DNA from 3 places in the Streptomyces sp. NBC_01716 genome. Region 2 is predicted to be linked to each of the others. Evidence: riboswitches for the same ligand, from Rfam matches in the RefSeq annotation. Region 2 holds a riboswitch; each other region holds the start of a gene.
The links. A riboswitch is a leader RNA that binds a small molecule or an ion and turns the genes downstream of it on or off. The one in region 2 is predicted to bind cobalamin.
Positions count from the first base shown of each region.

Region 1: another riboswitch for cobalamin. It lies ahead of OIE74_RS24755 (ABC transporter substrate-binding protein); the one in region 2 lies ahead of OIE74_RS12040 (ribonucleoside-diphosphate reductase subunit alpha).
Region 3: another riboswitch for cobalamin. It lies ahead of metE (5-methyltetrahydropteroyltriglutamate--homocysteine S-methyltransferase); the one in region 2 lies ahead of OIE74_RS12040 (ribonucleoside-diphosphate reductase subunit alpha).

Region 1 is NZ_CP109181.1:5,611,517-5,618,564, forward strand. It holds gene OIE74_RS24730 (nicotinate phosphoribosyltransferase) at 1-1,074, opposite strand, end outside; gene clpS (ATP-dependent Clp protease adapter ClpS) at 1,262-1,567, shown strand; gene OIE74_RS24740 (DUF2017 domain-containing protein) at 1,567-2,154, shown strand; gene OIE74_RS24745 (amino acid permease) at 2,485-3,951, shown strand; gene OIE74_RS24750 (M67 family metallopeptidase) at 4,078-4,491, shown strand; cobalamin riboswitch at 4,476-4,624, shown strand; gene OIE74_RS24755 (ABC transporter substrate-binding protein) at 4,666-5,652, shown strand; gene OIE74_RS24760 (FecCD family ABC transporter permease) at 5,665-6,717, shown strand; gene OIE74_RS24765 (ABC transporter ATP-binding protein) at 6,714-7,048, shown strand, end outside.
Region 2 is NZ_CP109181.1:2,813,318-2,820,365, forward strand. It holds gene OIE74_RS12020 (carbon starvation CstA family protein) at 105-2,333, shown strand; gene OIE74_RS12025 (YbdD/YjiX family protein) at 2,330-2,536, shown strand; gene OIE74_RS12030 (Uma2 family endonuclease) at 2,598-3,182, opposite strand; gene OIE74_RS12035 (GNAT family N-acetyltransferase) at 3,261-3,782, shown strand; adenosylcobalamin-variant (AdoCbl-variant) riboswitch at 3,854-3,952, shown strand; gene OIE74_RS12040 (ribonucleoside-diphosphate reductase subunit alpha) at 4,110-6,488, shown strand; gene OIE74_RS12045 (ribonucleotide-diphosphate reductase subunit beta) at 6,488-7,048, shown strand, end outside.
Region 3 is NZ_CP109181.1:3,722,704-3,729,751, reverse strand. It holds gene OIE74_RS16310 (ABC transporter permease) at 1-1,213, shown strand, start outside; gene OIE74_RS16305 (GNAT family N-acetyltransferase) at 1,314-1,955, shown strand; gene metE (5-methyltetrahydropteroyltriglutamate--homocysteine S-methyltransferase) at 2,010-4,346, opposite strand; cobalamin riboswitch at 4,577-4,806, opposite strand; gene OIE74_RS16295 (glycoside hydrolase family 3 protein) at 5,013-6,542, shown strand; gene OIE74_RS16290 (VOC family protein) at 6,647-7,048, opposite strand, start outside.

The DNA of each region.
Region 1 (7,048 bases), 2.8 Mb from region 2:
CTTCGCCACCGCGTGCAGCGGCGCCTTCGGATCGGCGGAGTGGGCACGGGCGACGAGTTTGTACACCATCGAGCAGGTGGGGTGTCCGCTGCCGGTGACCAGCTGGGTGCCGACCCCGTAGGCGTCCACCGGGGCCGCCGCCAGCGAGGCGATCGCGTACTCGTCCAGGTCGGAGGTGACCACGATCCGGGTGTTCACCGCGCCCAGCTCGTCCAGCTGCTGCCGCACCCGGTGCGCGACGAGCAGCAGGTCGCCGGAGTCGATGCGTACGGCGCCGAGTCCGGGCCCCGCGACCTCCACGGCGGTACGGACCGCGTCGGCCACGTCGTAGGTGTCCACGAGCAGCGTCGTACCGCTGCCCAGCGCGTCGACCTGCGCCTGGAAGGCGTCCCGCTCGTTGTCGTGCAGCAGGGTGAAGGCGTGCGCGCTGGTGCCCACCGTCGGGATGTCGTAGCGGAACCCGGCCGCCAGGTCGGAGGTGGTGTCGAAGCCGCCCACGTACGCGGCGCGCGAGGCGGCGACGGCGGCCAGTTCGTGCGTACGGCGCGCGCCCATCTCGATCAGCGGGCGTCCGCCGGCCGCGGCGGACATCCGGGACGCGGCGGCGGCGATCGCCGAGTCGTGGTTGAGGATCGACAGAACCACGGTCTCCAGCAGCACGCACTCGGCGAAGGAGCCCTCGACGCGCAGGATCGGCGAGCCGGGGAAGTACACCTCGCCCTCGCGGTAGCCCCAGATGTCGCCCCTGAAGCGGTAGTCGGCGAGCCAGTCGAGTGTCGGCCCGTCGACGATCTCCCGCTCGCGCAGGAAGCCGATCATCTCCGGGTCGAAGCGGAAGTTCTCGACGGCGTCGAGGAGCCGGCCGGTGCCGGCGACGACTCCGTAGCGCCGTCCCTCGGGCAGCCGCCGGGTGAAGACCTCGAAGACGGAGCGGCGCCCGGCCGTCCCCGCCCGCAGCGCGGCCCGGAGCATCGTCAACTCGTACTGGTCGGTGAAGAGCGCGGTCGAGGGAACGCCGAGCCGCCGGCCGCCCTCGTCCTTCGCAAGGCCCTTCGCAAGGTCCGCAGAGTTCATGACAGCAATGCTACAGCGGATCTCGTCAGAGTGACGATTTCTAACGGCGGACCCTGGAGCCGCCGTTCGCCCTGGAGCCGCCGTTTGTGCGACAGGCCCCTCCGGGTGGCAGCATGGGGGGCAGTGAGGCTGTGCATCCCGGGGCGTGTCCCGGGACCCCCGGCGGAGAAGAAGGTCGTCCCGAACCGTGAGTGTTGCCCCGACAGAGATCGAACTTCCCGAGTCGGCCGAGGAGACGTTCACCGTCCCGGAACCTGACGTGCCGTGGATGACGATCGTCCACAACGACCCTGTCAACCTCATGAGTTATGTGACGTACGTCTTCCAGACGTACTTCGGCTACTCCAAGGACAAGGCACACAAACTGATGCTCGACGTCCATCACAAGGGCCGCGCCATCGTCTCCAGCGGCAGCCGCGAGGAGATGGAACGCGACGTGCAGGCGATGCACGGATACGGCCTGTGGGCCACGCTCTCCCAGGACACCGCCTGATGGCCGGGCAGTTCGAGGCGATCCCCGGCGGTGGCGCCGCCGTCGCGCTCGACGAGGTCGAGATCTCCATCCTGCGCTCGCTCGCCGTCCAGCTCCTGGAGCTGATCGGCCCCGGCGAGGAACCGGCCAAGGGGGAGGACCCCCTGGCCGCGCTCTTCGCGGAGGGGCCCAGCAAGCCGCCGTCCGACCCCGCGCTCGCCCGGCTCTTCCCGGACGCGTACGGCTTCGGTGACGACACCGACGACGAACTGCGGGAGTACGCGGCCGAGTTCAGGCGCTTCACCGAGAACGACCTGCGGTCGCGCAAGCGTGAGGACGGCCTCGCCGTGGTCCGCACCCTGGACGCGCTCTCCGCCACGGGCGAGGGCGGGGCCGTACTGAAACTGGCGCCCGACGACTGCCGGCACTGGCTCGGCGCGCTCAACGACCTGCGCCTGACCATCGGCAACCGGCTGGAGATCTCCGACGAGGACGAGGGCGAGAGCCTGTACCGGTTGTCGGACGACGACCCGCGCAAGCCGATGGTGATGGCGTACCTGTGGCTCGGGGCGCTCCAGGAGACGCTCATCGAGACGATGATGCCCTGACGGGACGACGCGGCACGGCGCGGGACGACGCGGGGCGGGACGGCACGGGGCGACGCGGCGCGAGGCGGGCCGCGAGCTCCCTCGGGCGGCCCGTCACGGCGTCTTCGCCAGGCCCTCACACCGTCTTCGGACGGACACCTTCCGTTTCCTCAGCGGACGCTCAACTCCGTATAACGATCGCGTCTCCGCCCCCGCATGCTTTGCGATCCGCGACGTGATTCGTCCGCTTCTTCCTGTGTGCCGCGCCACAGCGACCTCCGTGGATCGCCGCCCGCGCCGTGGTAAATCTTCACGACCACCGGCACAGGCAGGGAGAAAGGGCGCATCACCATGACCTCCCCACAGGTCGACACCACCTCGGAAGGCCCCTCGGGAAAGACCTCGGAGGAGGGCTACGAACGCGGACTCGGCAGCCGCCAGGTCCAGATGATCGCGATCGGCGGCGCCATCGGCGTCGGCCTGTTCATGGGCGCCGGCGCGAACATCGCCAAGGCCGGGCCGAGCATCATCCTGATGTACGCCCTCGCCGGCGTGGTGATCTTCTTCATCATGCGGGCGCTCGGCGAACTGCTGCTCTACCGGCCGGTCTCCGGCTCGTTCGCGGAGTACGCCCGTGAGTTCCTCGGCCCGTTCTTCGGTTACGTCACTGGCTGGACGTACTGGCTCATGTGGATCGTGACCGGCATGGCCGAACTCACGGCGGCGGCGATCTACATCCACTTCTGGTTCCCCTCGATCCCGCAGTGGGTCAGTGCCCTGGTCTTCCTCGTGGTGCTCTTCGGCGTCAACCTGATCTCCGTCAAGATCTTCGGCGAGGTCGAATTCTGGTTCTCGATGGTCAAGGTCACCGCGATCATCGGCATGATCGTCATCGGCCTCGGCGTCCTGACCCTCGGCTTCTCGGACGCGGGCGAGACCGCGGCCACCGGCAACCTCTGGCAGCACGGCGGCATCTTCCCCAACGGCATCGGCTCCAGCCTGATGACCCTCCAGGGCGTGATGTTCGCCTACCTCGCCGTCGAACTCGTCGGCGTCACCGCGGGCGAGTCCGAGAACCCGGAGAAGACGCTCCCCAAGGCGATCAACACGCTGCCCTGGCGCATCATCGTCTTCTACGTCGGCGCGCTCACCGTCATCCTCGCCGTCGTGCGGTGGACCGAATTCAGCGAGGGCGAGAGCCCGTTCGTGCACGCGTTCGCCAAGATCGGCATTCCGCTCGGTGCCGGAATCGTCAACTTCGTGGTGCTGACGGCGGCCCTGTCGTCCTGCAACTCCGGCATGTACTCCACCGGCCGGATGCTGCGCGACCTCGCCGCCAACAAGGAAGCCCCGCAGGCCCTGGGCAGGCTCAACTCCCGCCGGACACCGGCCGCCGGCATCACGGCGTCCGTCGCGCTGATGGGCATCGGCGTCGTCCTCAACTACATCGTCCCCGAGAAGGCGTTCCTGTACGTCACCTCCGTCGCCACCGCCGCCGGTATCTGGACCTGGATGATGATCCTCGTCAGCCATATCAAGTACCGCTCCGCCGTGGTCGCCGGGCGGCTGCCCGCTTCCTCGTTCCCGGCCCCGGGCGGCTCGGCCCTGAGCTGGGTGGCGCTGGTCTTCCTGGCCTTCGTGACGTGTCTGATCGCGTACGACTCCGACGCCCGTATCTCGCTGTACGTCGGCGCCGTCTGGGCGGTCTTCCTGGCCGGCGGCTGGGCACTGCTGGGGCGCCGCGCCCCGGAGCCCGCGGCCCCCGGGGACGGGCCGGAGGGCCCGTACGAACCGGAGTACGCGAAGGTCTCGGACTGACGCGCGGCCCGTACGACGGGCCTCCACAGCAGGTCCGGCGGTGCGTCTCACAGACGCCCCGCCCACCGTCTCACCAGGTGGCCTCCGCATCTCAACAGCGGAGGCCACCCGTTTATCCTTCAACTCATGCTCACCATCACCCAGGCGCTGTACGACCAGATCGTCGCCCACGCACGGGCCGACCACCCCGACGAGGCGTGCGGCGTGATCGCGGGCCCCGAGGGCAGCGACCGCCCCGAGCGCTACATCCCCATGCGCAACGCGGCCCGCTCGCCCACGTTCTACGAGTTCGACTCGACCGAGCACAAGCAGCTCGACAACGAACTGCGTGAGCGGAACGAAGACATCGTGGTCATCTACCACTCCCACACCGCGACCGAGGCATACCCCTCCCGCCGCGACATCGGCCTGGCAATGGAGCCGTTCGCCCACTACGTCCTGGTCTCCACGGCCGACACGGACGACATGGGCCCGTTCCAGTTCCGCTCGTACCGCATCGTCGACGGCGAGGTCACGGAAGAGGACGTGGAAGTCGTCTGAGAGACTGACGCCACCCAGGGCGGCAGGACCCAGGAAGCCGGTGCGAATCCGGCACGGTCCCGCCACTGTGACCAGGCCCTCCGCGCGAGCGGGGGCCCGGAAGCCAGGAACTGACCTGTCGCCCTTCTCCCACCATGCCAGGGGACGCGGAAATCCCCCGGAGGAGGCCCAGTCATGTCCTTGCGGCGCCACGCCCTCATACCGGCGGCCCTGCTCCCGCTGCTGCTCCCGCTGGCCGCCTGCGGCTCCACGCCGGAACCGGCCGGGCGCACCGGAGCACCGGCCGCCGGATTCCCGTACACCGTCACCAACTGCGGTGTGAAGACCACCTTCGAGGCTCCCCCGAAGCGCGTGGTCACGATGAACCAGCACGTCACCGAGATCATGATCGAGCTCGGTCTGACCAAGTCCCTCGTCGGCACCGCCTGGCTGGACGACGCCGTCCTGCCCGCGTACCGGAAGGCGTACGACAGCGTCCCGGTCGTGGCCGAGGAGTACCCCTCCAAGGAGAAACTCCTCTCCCTCAACCCCGACTTCGTCTACGGCGGTTACACCAGCGCCTTCGCCGCCAAGGACGGCCGCACCCGCGACGACCTGGCGGACGCCGGCATCGACACCCGGCTCAACCTGGAGAGCTGCCCGGAGGACGGGACCTCCATGGACGACGTCTTCCGCGAGATCAACGAGGTCGGCCGCACCTTCGGCGTCGCGGGCCGCGCCGCGAAGTGGACCACCGGGGCCCGCGCCACGCTCGCCACCACCGCCGCCGGACTCAAGGGCGTGAAGCCGGTCTCCGTCTTCGTCTACGACAGCGGCGACAAGACCGCGTTCACCGCGGGCGGCGCGGGCATCGGCAACGAACTGATCGAACGGGCGGGCGGGCGCAACGTCTTCGCCGACCTCGACAAGCCCTTCGGCGACGCGACCTGGGAGCAGGTCGTCGCCCGCAAGCCCGAGACGATCGTCATCTACGACTACGGCTCCACCACCGTCGCCCAGAAGAAGAAGCGGCTGCTGGAGGACCCCGTACTGAAGGACGTCCCGGCGATCAGGAACAAGCGGTTCGCCGTGCTCCCGCTCTCGGACGCCGTCCTCGGCGTCCGCGCCCCCGCAGCCGTCGGGCGGCTCGCGTCCCAACTCCACCCGGAGGCGGGCGAGTAGGGCTTTCCCGCCATGAGCTGCAAGACCAAGGCGGTCCGGCGCGGGCCGCGCCATGTCCTCGTACTCGCCGGGCTCTCCGTGGCCCTCGCGTGCGCCGTCGTCGCGGGGCTCGCGCTCGGCTCCGTCCGTATCCCGCCCGGCGAGGTCCTGGCGATCCTCACCGGCGGCGCGGAGGCCGGCCCCTTCCGCACGATCGTCCTCGACGTGCGGCTGCCGCGCGTGCTGCTGGGCGCGATCGTCGGTGCGGGGCTGGCCGTCGTCGGGACGGTCCTCCAGGCCCTCGTACGCAACCGGCTGGCCGACCCGTTCCTGCTCGGGATCTCCTCGGGGGCGTCCACCGGCGCCGTACTCGTCCTGGTCCTCGGCATCGGCAGCGGCATCGGCGGCGGGATCACCACCACCGTCGCCATGCCGGCCGCCGCCTTCGCGGGCTCGCTCGTCGCGATGACCCTCGTCTACGCGCTGGCCCGGCGCGGCGGCACGATGACCGGCGGGCGCCTGGTGCTGGCCGGGGTGACCGTCTCGTACATCCTCTCCGCCCTCACCACCCTGATCCTGGTGGTCTCGGCCCGGCCCGAGCACTTCCAGGAGGCGCTGTTCTGGTCGCTCGGCGGGCTCGGCAGCGCCCGCTGGGGCATGCTCGCCGTCCCCGCCGTCGTCCTCGTCGCCGGGACCGCCGTCCTCATGGCGCTCGCCAGGCCGCTGGACCTGCTGCTGGTGGGGGAGGAGGGCGCGACCGTACTGGGCCTGGACACCGCGCGCTTCCGCGCCGCCGTGTTCGTCCTCGCCTCGCTGGTCACCGGCGTGATGGTCGCCGCGAGCGGGGCCATCGGCTTCGTCGGGCTGCTCGTGCCGCACGCCGCGCGGATGGCCGTCGGGGCCGCGCACCGGCCGCTGCTGCCCGTCGCCGCGCTCGGCGGGGCGGTCGTGCTCGTGGTCGCGGACCTCGCCGCCCGTACCGTCGCGGCGCCGCAGGACATCCCCGTCGGCGTCCTCACCGCGCTCACCGGCGGACCGTTCTTCCTGTGGCTGATGCGCCGCCGCCCCGAAGGAGCCCCGGTATGAGCCCCCGTACGGCGGCACTGCGCGTGGAGGGACTGTCGTACGGGGTCGGCGACGGCCGGCATCTCGTCGACGCCGTCGACCTGACCGCCGCCCCCGGCGAGACCGTCGGACTCGTCGGCCCCAACGGCAGCGGCAAGACGACCCTGCTGCGCTGCGTGTACGGCACGCTGCGCCCCACCCACGGCCGGGCGCTCCTGGACGGCGCCGACCTGCACACCATGACGGCCAAGGCGCGCGCCCGGCGCGTGGCCACCGTCCCGCAGGACGGGCAGACCGAGTTCGAACTCACCGTCCGCGAGGTCGTCGCCATGGGCCGCTCGCCGCACCGGCG
Region 2 (7,048 bases):
CAACGTTGTCTTACCGAAACGCGGCCGGGGGGTGACGCGTGCCGAGAAGGTCCCTTAGATTTCCTGCGAGTTTCAGCAGGTGACCAGTGAGGGGACGACTCGCCATGCCAGAGCCGGCACCAGCAAGTTCCGCGCAGAACTCATCGGGTTCGACGAACTCTTCCGGGCGTCTGACGCCGAGATCGATCGCGATCTGGGCGCTCGTCGCCCTGGTGGGCGCGGTCGGCTGGGGTGTCCTCGCGCTGTCGCGCGGAGAGGAGATCTCCGCCGCCTGGATGCTGGCGGCGGCACTCGGTTCGTACGCGATCGCCTACCGCTTCTACTCAAGATTCATCGCGCGGCGGGTGCTGAAGGTCGACAAGACGCGGGCCACGCCCGCCGAACGGCTCGACAACGGTGTCGACTTCCACCCCACCGACCGGCGTGTGCTCTTCGGCCACCATTTCGCGGCCGTCGCGGGCGCTGGACCGCTCGTGGGGCCGGTGCTGGCCGCGCAGATGGGCTATCTGCCGGGCACGATCTGGATCGTCGCGGGCGTCATCTTCGCGGGCGCGGTCCAGGACATGGTCACGCTCTTCTTCTCCACGCGCCGCGACGGGCGTTCGCTCGGTCAGATCGCCCGTGACGAGATCGGCCCGTTCGGCGGCGCCGCCGCGCTGATCGCGGTCTTCCTGATCATGATCATCCTGCTGGCGGTGCTGGCGCTGGTCATCGTCAACGCGCTGGCCGACTCGCCGTGGGGTGTCTTCTCCATCGCGATGACCATCCCGATCGCGCTCTTCATGGGCGTGTATCTGCGGGTGCTGCGGCCGGGCAGGGTCAGCGAGGTCTCGCTCATCGGTGTGGCGCTGCTGCTGCTCGCGATCGTGGCGGGCGGCTGGGTCGCCGAGTCCTCGCTGGCGGACACCTTCACACTGGAGGCCGGCACGCTGGTCATCTGGATGATCGTGTACGGCTTCCTCGCCTCCGTACTGCCGGTCTGGATGCTGCTGGCGCCGCGCGACTACCTGTCGACCTTCATGAAGGTCGGCACGATCGCGCTGCTGGCGATCGGTGTCGTCGTCGCGCTGCCGACGATGAAGATGGACGCGGTCACGGAGTTCGCGAGCCGTGGTGACGGTCCGGTCTTCGCCGGTTCGATGTTCCCGTTCGTCTTCATCACGATCGCGTGCGGCGCGCTGTCCGGTTTCCACTCACTGATCTCCTCGGGCACCACGCCGAAGATGGTGCAGAAGGAGACCCAGATCCGGATGATCGGGTACGGGGCGATGCTCACCGAGTCGTTCGTCGCCATCATGGCGATGATCACGGCGTGCATCATCGACCCGGGTCTGTACTTCGCGGTCAACTCTCCCGCCGGTGTCATCGGCGGCACGGTCGAATCCGCCTCGCAGGCGGTCGCCAACCTCGGCTTCACGATCTCGCCCGACCAGCTCGCCCAGGCGGCCAAGGACGTCGAGGAGGCGAGCCTGCTGTCGCGCACGGGCGGCGCGCCGACCTTCGCGCTCGGGATGTCCGACATCTTCTCGTCCGTCGTCGGCGGCGCGGGGCTGAAGGCGTTCTGGTACCACTTCGCCATCATGTTCGAGGCGCTGTTTATCCTGACGACGGTGGACGCGGGTACGCGCGTCGGGCGCTTCATGCTCCAGGACATGCTCGGCAACGTCTACAAGCCGATGCGCCAGGTGAGCTGGAAGCCCGGTGTCTGGTTCGCCAGCGCCGTGGTCGTGGGAGCGTGGGGCTACTTCCTGTGGGTCGGCGTGCACGACCCGCTGGGCGGCATCAACCAGCTCTTCCCGCTGTTCGGCATCGCGAACCAGCTCCTGGCGGCGGTGGCGCTCGCCGTGTGCACGACGCTGCTGGTGAAGTCCGGGCGGCTCAAATGGGCCTGGGTGACGGCGGTTCCGCTGGCCTGGGACGCGGCGGTCACGCTCACCGCGAGCTGGCAGAAGATCTTCTCGGACGACCCGAAGGTCGGCTTCTTCACCCAGCGAGACGTGTACCAGGCGGGCATCGACAACGGCGAGGTGATCCCGCCGGCGAAGACGATGGACGACATGCACACGGTCGTCACCAACTCGACGGTGGACGGGGTGCTTTCGGCGCTGTTCGCGATCCTGATCATCGTGGTCATCGCCGACGCGGGACGGGTCTGCTACCAGGCGATCCGCCACCCGGAGAGCGTGAAGCTGTCGGAGACGCCGTACGTGAAGTCGGAGATCGTGGCGCCGGCGGGGCTGATCCCCACGAAGGAGGAGAAGGCGGAACTGGCGGCGGTCGCGGCGAAGCCGGAGACGGAGACGAAGACGCCCAGCGGGGCGGGTTCGTCATGACGCCGGCGTCGAAGGTGCGCCACGCGGTGGGCCGGATCCGTTGGTACGTACGGGAGTTGACGGGCGAGTCGGCGTACGACCACTACGTGGCCCACACCCGCGCCTGCGACCCGACGACGGAGCCGATGACCCGCCGCGCCTTCGAACGCGAGCGGATGGACGTCAGGGAGGCGGACCCGAGGGAGGGCTTCCGCTGCTGCTGAGCGAGTAAGGGGCCCGCCGTTCTCCTGTGGGGAGCGGCGGGCCCTTCACGGTCCGGGGTGATCAGCGCACCCAGTCCTTGAGCTGCTCGGTCTCCAGCGTGATACCGACGGGGTCGGGCAGATCGACGGTCTTACCGAACGGCACGGTGCGGGCGCTCTCGTAGCGAACACCGTCCGGCTCGCTGAAGACGGTGACCTCGCAGGAGTCCCGGTCGATCAGCAGATAGACGGGGATGTCGGTCTCGGCGTACGCGCGGGGCTTCTCCGTCCGATCGCGTGCGTCGGTCTCGGAGTCGTACAAGGTGACCTGGACTGCCATCAGGACGGGGTCTGGATCGGCCCACTCGCCCTGTCCCGCGAAAGCCCCGCTCGGAGCCAGCGAACCATCGGGCCGGGCCCGGCCGGCACGGTGAGCCTGGACTTTCAGCCCCTGGACCGGATAGAGCCACAGCTCCGGTCGTGACCGGACACAACAGCGCATCAGCCACTGCATGAAACGTCCGTGACTACCGTCCGGACCTGGCTTGCTTCGGACCTTCCCGTCGATCAGTTCCATACGTGCACGCTCGGCCGTGCGGCTCAGAATCCGGTACAACTCGTCGAAGTCTTCGGTTTCCACGTGAACTCGGTCGCCGGTCACGGTCACACCCCCTCACTCTCCGTGCTCAACGATAGCGACGCCCTCCGACAAGGCTCTGTCGTACCCGTGTCGCACACTTCAGGGATGGATCAGACGACACGGTCGGAGACCGACTTCAAGATCAGAGCGGCCGAGCCCGGCGAGTACGCGGTGCTCGGGGAGATAACCGCGCGCGCCTATCTGGATGACGGGCTGCTGGACTTCGGGGAGGGCGATCCCTATCTGGAGATTCTGCGCGACGTCGCCGCGCGGGCCGCCGGGGCCGAGGTGCTCGTGGCCGTCGACGGTGATGGGACCGTGCTCGGTGGGGTGGCCTACGTCGGCGCCGGGTCGGCGTGGGCCGATCTGGCCGGGGAGGGCGAGGCCGAGTTCCGCATGCTGGCCGTCGCGCCCGGCGGCCGGGGGCGTGGTGTCGGCGGGGCGCTCGTGCGGGCGTGTGTGGACCGCGCGCGGGCCACCGAATGCGTACGGGTGCGGCTGTCCACCCAGAAGGCGATGCTGGCCGCCCACCGGATCTACGAGCGCTTGGGCTTCGTACGGACGCCGGAGCGGGACTGGACGCCGTATCCCGAGCTCGTGCTGCTTACGTACAGCCTGGAAATCTGAGACGAGCCATCCGCGACACAACATGTGGGGGGTGGTCATCCCAACCAACCCCAGATGTATGCTCAAGCCTGCTGTCGCGCAGGGGAATCCGGTGGAAATCCGGAACTGTCCCGCAACGGTGTGCTGTGGTGCGCTTTGTCGTGCCCGCGAGTCCGAGCACCTGCCGACGGCGCACCCGGATCGACCGGTCCGGGTGCCGAGACGTCCGGGCTCCGAGGTTGGGCCGGCGGACGCCGCACCGCTCGCCGCCCGGTTCCGGGCCGGCGTACGCGGGCGTGCGCCGTCATGCCCTCCCCTCGCCCGGAGCCGAGCGAGGGAGAGCACCACGTGACCATCGCGCCAGCCGATCCGGCTTCAGCGATCGCCGAGCGGGAGCAGCGGGAACAGGACCCGGCCGGGCCGGCCGACGGCCCCGGGGCGGGCCTTCTGCGGGTCCTCACGGACCTCACCGCCGATCTGGCCGACACCGACCCCGGCAAGGTCGCCGCCGCCGCGCTGCGTGGCCGCAACGCCGCCTCGGACGACGCCGAGTTGCGCGCACTCGCCACCGAGGCCGCGGCCGGGCTGATCTCCGAGGACCCCGCGTACTCCCGTCTCGCCGCCCGCCTCCTCACCCGCACCATCGCGGACGAGGCAGCGGGGCAGGGCGCCGTCTCGTTCTCCTCCTCGGTCGCCGTGGGCCACGCGGAGGGCCTGATCGCCGACCGTACGGCCGCGTTCGTCACGCGCCACGCCGCCCGCCTCGACGCGCTGGTCGACCCGGCCGCCGACGACCGGTTCGGCTACTTCGGCCTGCGCACGCTCTTCAGCCGCTATCTGCTCCGGCACCCGCTCACCCGCGATGTCATCGAGACGCCGCAGTACTTCATGCTGCGCGTCGCCTCCGGGCTCGCCAAGGACGACTCCCCGGCCGCCGTGGACGAAGTGGCCGCGCTGTACGGCCTGATGAGCCGACTCGACTACCTGCCCTCCTCCCCCACGCTCTTCAACTCCGGCACCCGTCACCCCCAGATGTCGTCCTGCTATCTGCTGGACTCACCCCTGGACGAGCTGGACTCGATCTACGACCGTTACCACCAGGTGGCCCGCCTCTCGAAGCACGCGGGCGGCATCGGCCTGTCGTACTCCCGTATCCGCGCCCGCGGTTCGCTGATCCGCGGCACGAACGGGCACTCCAACGGCATCGTGCCGTTCCTGCGGACGCTGGACTCCTCGGTCGCCGCCGTCAACCAGGGCGGCCGGCGCAAGGGCGCGGCCTGCGTCTATCTGGAGACGTGGCACGCGGACATCGAGGAGTTCCTGGAGCTGCGCGACAACACCGGCGAGGACGCCCGCCGTACGCACAATCTGAACCTGGCGCACTGGATCCCCGACGAGTTCATGCGCCGGGTCGACGCGGACGGCGTCTGGTCGCTCTTCTCGCCCTCCGACGTGCCCGAACTGGTCGATCTGTGGGGCGACGACTTCGACGCCGCGTACCGCGCGGCCGAGGCGGCGGGCAAGGCCCGCAGGACGATCCCGGCGCGCGAGCTGTACGGCCGCATGATGCGCACCCTCGCGCAGACCGGCAACGGCTGGATGACCTTCAAGGACGCCTCGAACCGTACGGCGAACCAGACCGCCGAGCCCGGCACCGTCGTGCACTCGTCCAACCTCTGTACCGAGATCCTGGAGGTCACGGACGACGGCGAGACGGCTGTCTGCAACCTCGGCTCGGTCAACGTCGGCGCGTTCGTGACGGATTCGGGCGAGCCGGGAGGCGAACTGGACTGGGAGCGGCTGGACGACAGCGTCCGCACCGCCGTGACCTTCCTCGACCGGGTCGTGGACATCAACTTCTACCCGACCGAGCAGGCGGGCCGCTCCAACGCCAAGTGGCGCCCCGTGGGCCTGGGCGTGATGGGCCTCCAGGACGTCTTCTTCAAGAAGCGGCTGCCCTTCGACTCCGCCGAGGCCGCCGCGCTCTCCACGCGGATCGCCGAGCGGATCATGCTCGCCGCGTACGAGGCGTCCTGCGACCTCGCCGAGCGCGAGGGCCCGCTGCCGGCCTGGGAGCGGACCCGCGCGGCGCGCGGCGTACTGCACCCCGACCACTACGACGTGTCGCTCAACTGGCCGGAGCGCTGGGACGCGCTCAGGGCGCGTGTCGCGAAGAGCGGCATGCGCAACTCCCTGCTGCTCGCCATCGCGCCCACCGCGACGATCGCGTCCATCGCGGGCGTCTACGAGTGCATCGAGCCGCAGGTCTCCAACCTCTTCAAGCGCGAGACGCTGTCGGGTGAGTTCCTCCAGGTCAACGCCTATCTGGTGGCGGAGCTGAAGCGCCTCGGCGTGTGGGACACGCAGTCCCGCGAGGCGCTGCGCGAGTCCAACGGCTCGGTGGCGGGCTTCAGTTGGATCCCGGCGGAGGTGCGCGAGCTGTACCGCACGGCGTGGGAGATCCCCCAGCGCGGCCTGATCGACATGGCGGCGGCGCGCACGCCGTTCCTCGACCAGAGCCAGTCGCTGAACCTGTTCCTGGAGACGCCGACCATCGGGAAGCTCAGCTCGATGTACGCGTACGCCTGGAAGAAGGGTCTGAAGACCACGTACTACCTGCGCTCGCGCCCGGCGACGCGGATCGCCCGCGCGGCGCGGTCACGCCCGGCCCCCGAGGCGATCGCCTGTTCCCTGGAAAACCCCGAGTCCTGCGAGGCCTGCCAGTAATGAGCTCCACCCCTCTTGAGAAGAACCTGCTCGACCCGGGCTTCGAACTGACGCTGCGCCCCATGCGCTATCCGGACTTCTACGAGCGCTACCGCGACGCGATCAAGAACACCTGGACGGTGGAGGAGGTCGACCTCCACTCCGACGTCGCCGACCTCGCGAAGCTCTCCCCCGGCGAACAGCACATGATCGGCCGGCTGGTCGCGTTCTTCGCGACGGGCGACTCGATCGTCTCGAACAATCTGGTGCTGACGCTCTACAAGCACATCAACTCCCCCGAGGCGCGGCTCTACCTCTCCCGCCAGCTCTTCGAGGAGGCCGTGCACGTCCAGTTCTATCTGACGCTGCTCGACACCTACCTGCCCGATCCGGCGGACCGCGCGGCGGCGTTCGACGCGGTCGAGGAGATCCCGTCGATCCGTGAGAAGGCCCAGTTCTGCTTCAAGTGGATGGACTCGGTCGAGAAGATCGACCGCCTGGAGTCGGCGGCGGACCGGCGCCGCTTCCTGCTGAACCTGATCTGCTTCGCGGCCTGTATCGAGGGCCTGTTCTTCTACGGG
Region 3 (7,048 bases), 910 kb from region 2:
GGTCGTCTCGCGGCTGCGCGGCGGACCGGTGCCCTGGCAACTGGCCACCCGAAGGCTCCAGTTGAGCAGCGGCACGGCGGCGCGGGCGGTGAGCGGCATCACCGTCGCGGTGGCGGGTGCGATAGCGCTCCAGATGATGTTCGGCGTCATGCAGAAGGACTTCCTCCAGCTCACGGGGCAGGACACGGACCGGGCGGACTTCTACGTCTCCGCCGAGTACGGCGACTCCGCGCTCGCCGAGCGGATGATCCAGGACTTCCGCGACACCAAGGGGGTCTCGAAGGTGATCGGCACCGTCGAGACCTATGTGGTCGCCACCGGTGCCCCCACGGAGCAGGGCTGGCAGCCGACCACGAGTCTCACGGTGGGCACCTGCGCGACGCTGAGGGACATCGCCGAACTGCCCTCCTGCCGGGACGGGGACACCTTCGTCGCGCACCTCGACTCCCGGGCGGCGAAGCAGGTCGGCGCGGCTGGGGTGAAGGCGCAGAACTCCCGTACGGACGAGGCCGCCGTCCCCGGCAGAAAGATCGATCTGACCGGCGACTACGGGGAGGGCAAGGGCGAGCCCGTGCTGTGGACGCTGCCCGGGTCGGCCCGGACGGTGACCGCCTTCCCCGACCCGATGGGCGACGTGCACGACGGCATCCTCGTCACACCGGGCGCTCTCGGCTCCGCCGGGCTGCCCGGGGCCACGGCCATGGTCTCGATCAAGGTCGACCAGCAGGTGCCGGACGCGGCCGAGTACGTACGCGGAACGGCGGCGGACATCGACCCCACGCTGCGGGTCCGCGCGCTGAAGAACCTGGAACGGGACAAGCAGTACGCGAGCGTGCAGAGCGGTCTCCAGGTGGGCGGCACCCTCACGATGATGCTGATCGCCGCGAGCATGCTGGTCTCGCAGATCGAGCAACTGCGCGAGCGCAGGCGGCTGTTGTCCATCCTGGTGGCCTTCGGTACGCGGCGTGCGACGCTGGCCTGGTCGGTGCTGTGGCAGACGGCGCTGCCGGTGGTACTGGGCACGGCCCTCGCGATCGCCGGCGGGCTCGTCCTCGGCACGTTCATGCTCGGCATCATCGGGAAATCGGCGGGTGACTGGTGGGTCTTCGCCCCGTACGCGGCGGCCGGCGCGTCGGTGATCCTCCTGGTGACGCTGGCGAGCCTGCCACCACTGTGGCGGATGATGCGGCCGGAGGGGCTGCGTACGGAGTGACGGAGCGGGGGGCGGGCCGGGTCGCGCGGTGGCGTCGGCCGGATCACTCCGGCGCCTAATTCGGTCGACGCGCCGGTGGCCGGTTCGGCAGGCTCCCGTCATGGAACCTCATGTCTGGCCCCTGTACGGCCTGCGGATCACCACCCCGCGCCTCGAACTCCGGCTCCCGGATCTGGACGCGCTGTCCGGCCTGGCGGCGGTCGCCGCCGCCGGGGTGCACGACGAGGACCGGATGCCGTTCAGCGTGCCGTGGACGGACGGGAGCCCCGAGGAACGGGGCCGGGCGGTCTTCCAGCATGTGCTCGGCACCGTCGCGGGCTGGACGCCGGGCGCCTGGACGCTGAGTCTGGCCGTCCGGCGCGAGGGAGAGATGGTCGGACGCCAGGACGTGGGCGCCGACGACTTCGCGGTGACCCGCGAGGCGGTCACCGGCTCCTGGCTGGGCCTGAAGTACCAGGGGCGTGGCATCGGCACCGAGATGCGGGCGGCGGTGCTGCATCTGGCGTTCGAGGGGCTGGGGGCGCGGTACGTGACGTCGGGGGCGATGGTCGACAACGCGCGGTCGCTGCGGGTCTCGGAGAAGCTCGGCTACCGCCCGGACGGGCTGACGGTGGAGTCGGTGCGGGGCGAGGCGCGCCTCCAGCGGCGGCTGCGGCTGGACCGTGCGGGGTGGGAGGCGCACCGTAGCGTCCCGGTCGAACTGCACGGTCTGGAGCCGTCGTTGGCGCTCTTCGGGCTGTAACGGGTGGGTGTGGCCGGGGACGCACGCCCCCGGCCACACCCACCCGTACGTGGATCAGTCCGCCGTCGGCAGGCCCGCCCGGATCTCGCGGGCCGCCGCGACCAGGTGCTCCAGGGACGTACGGACCTCCGGCCAGCCTCGCGTCTTGAGACCGCAGTCCGGGTTCACCCACAGCCGTTCGGCCGGGATCGCCTCAAGTCCCTTGCGCAGCAGGCTCGTTGCCTCGGCCGTGCTCGGGACGCGCGGTGAGTGGATGTCGTACACGCCGGGTCCCGCCTCGCGCGGGTAGCCCTCGGCGGCGAGTTCACCGGCGACCCGCATATGGGAGCGTGCCGCCTCCAGGCTGATGACGTCGGCGTCGAGGTCGTCGATGGCCTCGACGATGTCCCCGAACTCCGCGTAGCACATATGGGTGTGGATCTGGGTGTCCGGACGTACGCCGGAGGTGGCGAGACGGAACGACCCGACCGCCCACCCCAGATACGCGGCCCGCCCGTCCGTACGCAGCGGCAGAGTCTCCCGCAGCGCCGGCTCGTCGACCTGGATGACCGAAGTGCCCGCCGCCTCAAGGTCGTTGACCTCGTCGCGCAGTGCCAGTGCGACCTGCCGCGCGGTGTCGCCGAGCGGCTGGTCGTCCCGGACGAAGGACCAGGCGAGCATGGTGACGGGCCCGGTGAGCATGCCCTTCACCGGGCGGGCGGTGAGCGACTGCGCGTACGACGTCCAGCGCACCGTCATCGGCTCCGGCCGTGAGATGTCACCGGCGAGGACCGGCGGGCGTACGTAACGGGTGCCGTACGACTGGACCCAGCCCTGCCGCGTGGCGACGTAACCGGTCAGCTGCTCGGCGAAGTACTGCACCATGTCGTTGCGTTCGGGCTCACCGTGCACCAGGACGTCGAGCCCCGTCTTCTCCTGGAAGGCGAGGACGTCGCGGATCTCTTCCCTGATCCGCTCCTCGTATCCGGCGGTGCCGATCCGCCCGGCGCGCAGGTCGGCCCGTGCGGTGCGCAGTTCACCGGTCTGCGGGAACGAGCCGATGGTGGTCGTCGGCAGCGGCGGCAGACCCAGGTGCGCCCGCTGGGCCGCGGTCCGTACCTCGTACGGCTGCGAACGGCGGGCGTCCGCGCCGGTGACGGCCGCCGCGCGGGCGCGCACCGCCGGGTCGCGGGTGAGCGCCGAGTCCGCGCGGGAGGCCAGCGCGGCGCGGTTCGCGGCGAGTTCGGCGGTGATCGCTCCCGTGCCGTCGGTCAGGGCGCGGGCCAGGGTCGCGGCCTCGGTGCTCTTCTGGCGGGCGAACGCCAGCCAGCGCGCGACCTCCGGGTCGATGTCGTGCTCGGCGGTCGCGTCGAGCGGGACGTGCAGCAGGGAGCAGGACGGGGCGACGTCGACGCGGTCGGCGAGGCCGAGGAGCGTGCCGAGCGTGGCGAGGGACTTCTCGAAATCGTTGATCCAGATGTTGCGTCCGTCGACCACGCCGGCGACCAGCCGCTTGCCGGGCAGCCCGTCGACGGCCGCGAGACCTTCGAGGTTGGCCGCGGCCGGGCCGGTGAAGTCGAGCGCGAGCCCTTCGACGGGCGACTTGGCGAGCACCGGCAGCGCTTCGCCGAGCCGGTCGAAGTAGGAGGCGACGAGCAGCTTCGGCCGGTCGGTGAGGCCGCCCAGGTCGTGGTACGCGCGGGCGGCGGCGGCCAGTTCGGCCGGGGTGCGGTCCTGTACGAGCGCGGGCTCGTCCAGCTGTACCCACTCGGCGCCGGCCGCGCGCAGGTCGGCCAGGACCTTCGCGTACACGGGAAGGAGCCGGTCGAGCAGCGTCAGCGGCTCGAAGTCGCCGGGCACGCCGGGGGCGGGCCTGGCGAGCAGGAGATAGGTCACGGGGCCCACCAGGACCGGCCGGGGGGTGTGGCCGAGCGCGAGGGCTTCGGTCAGTTCGGCGACCTGCTTGGTGGAGTCGGCGGAGAAGGCGGTGCCGGGGGCGAGTTCGGGGACGAGGTAGTGGTAGTTGGTGTCGAACCACTTGGTCATCTCCAGCGGCGCCACGTCCTGTGTGCCACGCGCCATCGCGAAGTACCCGTCCAGCGGGTCGGAGCCGACCGGCCCGGTGGCGAGCGCCGCGCGGTACCGCTCGGGGATCGCGCCGACCATCACGCTGGTGTCCAGGACATGGTCGTAGTACGAGAAGTCGCCGGTCGGAACCTCGTGGACACCGTCGGCGGTGAGCTGCTCCCAGTTGGCCCGGCGCAGCCCGGCGGCCGTGTCGCGCAGGGCGTCGGCGCCGACGGCGCCCCGCCAGTAGCCCTCGACGGCCTTCTTCAGTTCGCGGTGCGCGCCCTGGCGCGGGTAGCCGTACACGGTGGCGCGTGCTGCCGCGGCTGCGGACTTGTCTGTCACGGAACTCTCCTTCGCGAGTTGTCCTGCGATCCCGGGACGGATCGAGGACACGAAGGGGTACGGGATCGGAGGGGCCTTCGCGCAGACGCGTCTGTACGCCTCTGTTCGCGTCCGCGCGGTGTGTGCGTATGTGCACGTCTGTGAAGGTGCGTGCACGCGTCACCACGACTGCCCGACCGATATGTACGCCGACCCGCCCACGAGGTCACCGGGATGTCCGTACGCGATCGGTCGCGTACGGGCAGCGGGCAGGTCTTCGGACTCGCGGGCACAGCCGCCGGGTGCGGACACCCGGTGGACATCTACTGGCCGTCGCTTCCCAGGCCCGGCACGGGCCCAGTGCTGATGACGGCGGTCGTTCCCACTCACCGCTGCGGGGCAGTCCCGGATTCCCACCGGGTTCCCTCTTACGACGCTCCCGCCCTGCGGACGGGAACGAACCAGCTGCAAGCCCCAGCCTAGCTGCTGTCCATCTGCTCCCTCGAAGCCTCACCAAATATTCATGAACGGGCCAATCCACCAGCTTCCGGGTCGAGTTCGTACAACGCGACAGACCGACACCTCCTTGACACACCTATTGGTCTAAGCCAACATCCGATTGGCCTGTACCAAGTTCTATGGGCGGTTCGCTGAGCCGGCCGAGCGATGCGCCTTCGGAGGACCCGCATGGAGTCGAGCAGCCGACCCAGCAGCCGTCACCAGCAACTGACGCGTCTCGCGGAGACCGTGCTCCAGCCCGGGTTCGTGGGGACGACCCTGCCCGACTGGGTCCGCCGCAGAATCGCGGGCGGCCTCACCTCCGTCGTCCTGTTCGGCCGGAACATCGTCGATCCCGAACAGGTGGCGCGCCTCACCGCCGAGCTACGCGCGGAGAACCGTGACCTGATCATCGCCATCGACGAGGAGGCCGGCGACGTCACCAGGCTCGAAGCCTGGACCGGCGCCTCCCGGCCGGGCAATCTCGCGCTCGGCGCCGTGGACGATGTGGAGCTGACCGAGTCCGTCGCCCGCGACATCGGGCGCGAACTCCACGCCGCCGGGATCTCCCTCAACTACGCGCCCAGCGCCGACGTCAACTCCAACCCCCTCAACCCGGTCATCGGCGCCCGCTCCTTCGGCGCCCGTACGGACGTCGTCTCCCGGCACACCGCCGCCTGGGTCCGCGGGCTCCAGTCGGCCGGCGTCGCCGCCTGCGCCAAGCACTTCCCGGGCCACGGCGACACCGCCGTCGACTCCCACCACGGGCTGCCGCAGGTCTCGGGGAGTGCCGAGGAGATCGCCGCCACCGCGCTGCCGCCGTTCGTCGCCGCGATGGAGGCGGGAGTACGGGTGGTGATGACCGCGCATCTGCTCGCGCCCGCGTACGACGCCGAGCTGCCGGCCACCATGAGCCCCCGCATCCTGGTCGACCTGCTCCGCGGTGAGCTGGGCTTCGACGGCCTTGTGGTGACGGACGGCATCGAGATGAGCGCGGTCACCGCCCGCTACGGCATCGGCGGGGCCACCGTACGGGCGGTCACGGGCGGGGCCGACGCGGTGTGCGTCGGCGGCGAGCACGCCGGTGAGGCCACCTTCGACGAGCTCACCGACGACCTCGTCCAGGCCGTGCTCGACGGCACGCTCCCGGAGGCACGGATCACCGAAGCGGCGGCGCGGGTCGCCGAGTTCGCCGCGTGGTCGGGCAGCCGTACGCGGGCCGTGGCCACCGACGGCGCCGCGTCCGACATCGGCCTCGTCGCCGCGCGGCGGGCGCTGCGTGTGTCGACCGAGGAGGGCCGGGGCTCGGTGCTGCCGCTCGTCGGCGCGCCGCACGTGGTGGAGCTGTCACCGACGATGAACCTGGCCGTCGACGGGCAGACCCCCTGGGGCGTGGCGGCTCCGCTGAGCGATCTGCTGCCCGGCACCACATCGGTACGGCTGACGGAGGACGACCTGCTGGCGGCCGGTGACCTGCTGGACCGCAAGGTGCTCGACCCGGCGGCGGAGCGTTCGCTGGTCGTCGTGGTGCGTGACGCGGCGCGGCACGGCTGGATGTCGGCGGCGATGACGCGGCTCCTGGGGAGCCGGCCGGACGCGGTGGTCGTGGAGATGGGCGTACCGAACGGCGCGGCGCCCGGCGCGGTTCATCTGGTCACGCACGGGGCGACCCGGGTCTCCGGGGTGGCGGCGGCGGAATTCCTGGCGGGCCGCGGCTGATTCCGGGGCTGATTCCGGGGCGGGGACGGCCGGTTCCGGGCGGCGCCGGGGGCTTTGCCGGCCCCCGACGCCCTTGCTTCGACGGCTAGTTGACGCTCAGCTGACTATTGGTCCGCGTCCGTGACGGCGTCTACGACGTTGTCGTACGGCTGCGTGATCACTTCCAGGTAGTGCCCCGCCGGATCGAGGAAATACACGCCCCGCCCGCCGTGGTAGTGGTTGATCTCGCCGGGAAGCTTCCCGTGCGGATCGCCGAAGAAGTCGACTCCCGCGTCCTTGATCCGCCCGAAGATCCCGTCGAAATCCTCTTCGGGAACGAGGAACGCGTAATGCTGCGGAGTGATCGACTCCTGACCGACAGTCGCGAAGTCCAGAGTGACGCCGTTACCGGTGTCGACCGGAACGAAGGGGCCCCATTCGGTGCCGATCTCCAGATCCAGGATGTGCGCCAGAAATTCGGCGGAAGCCCGGTTGTCACGGGCGTGAACGATCGTGTGATTCAACTC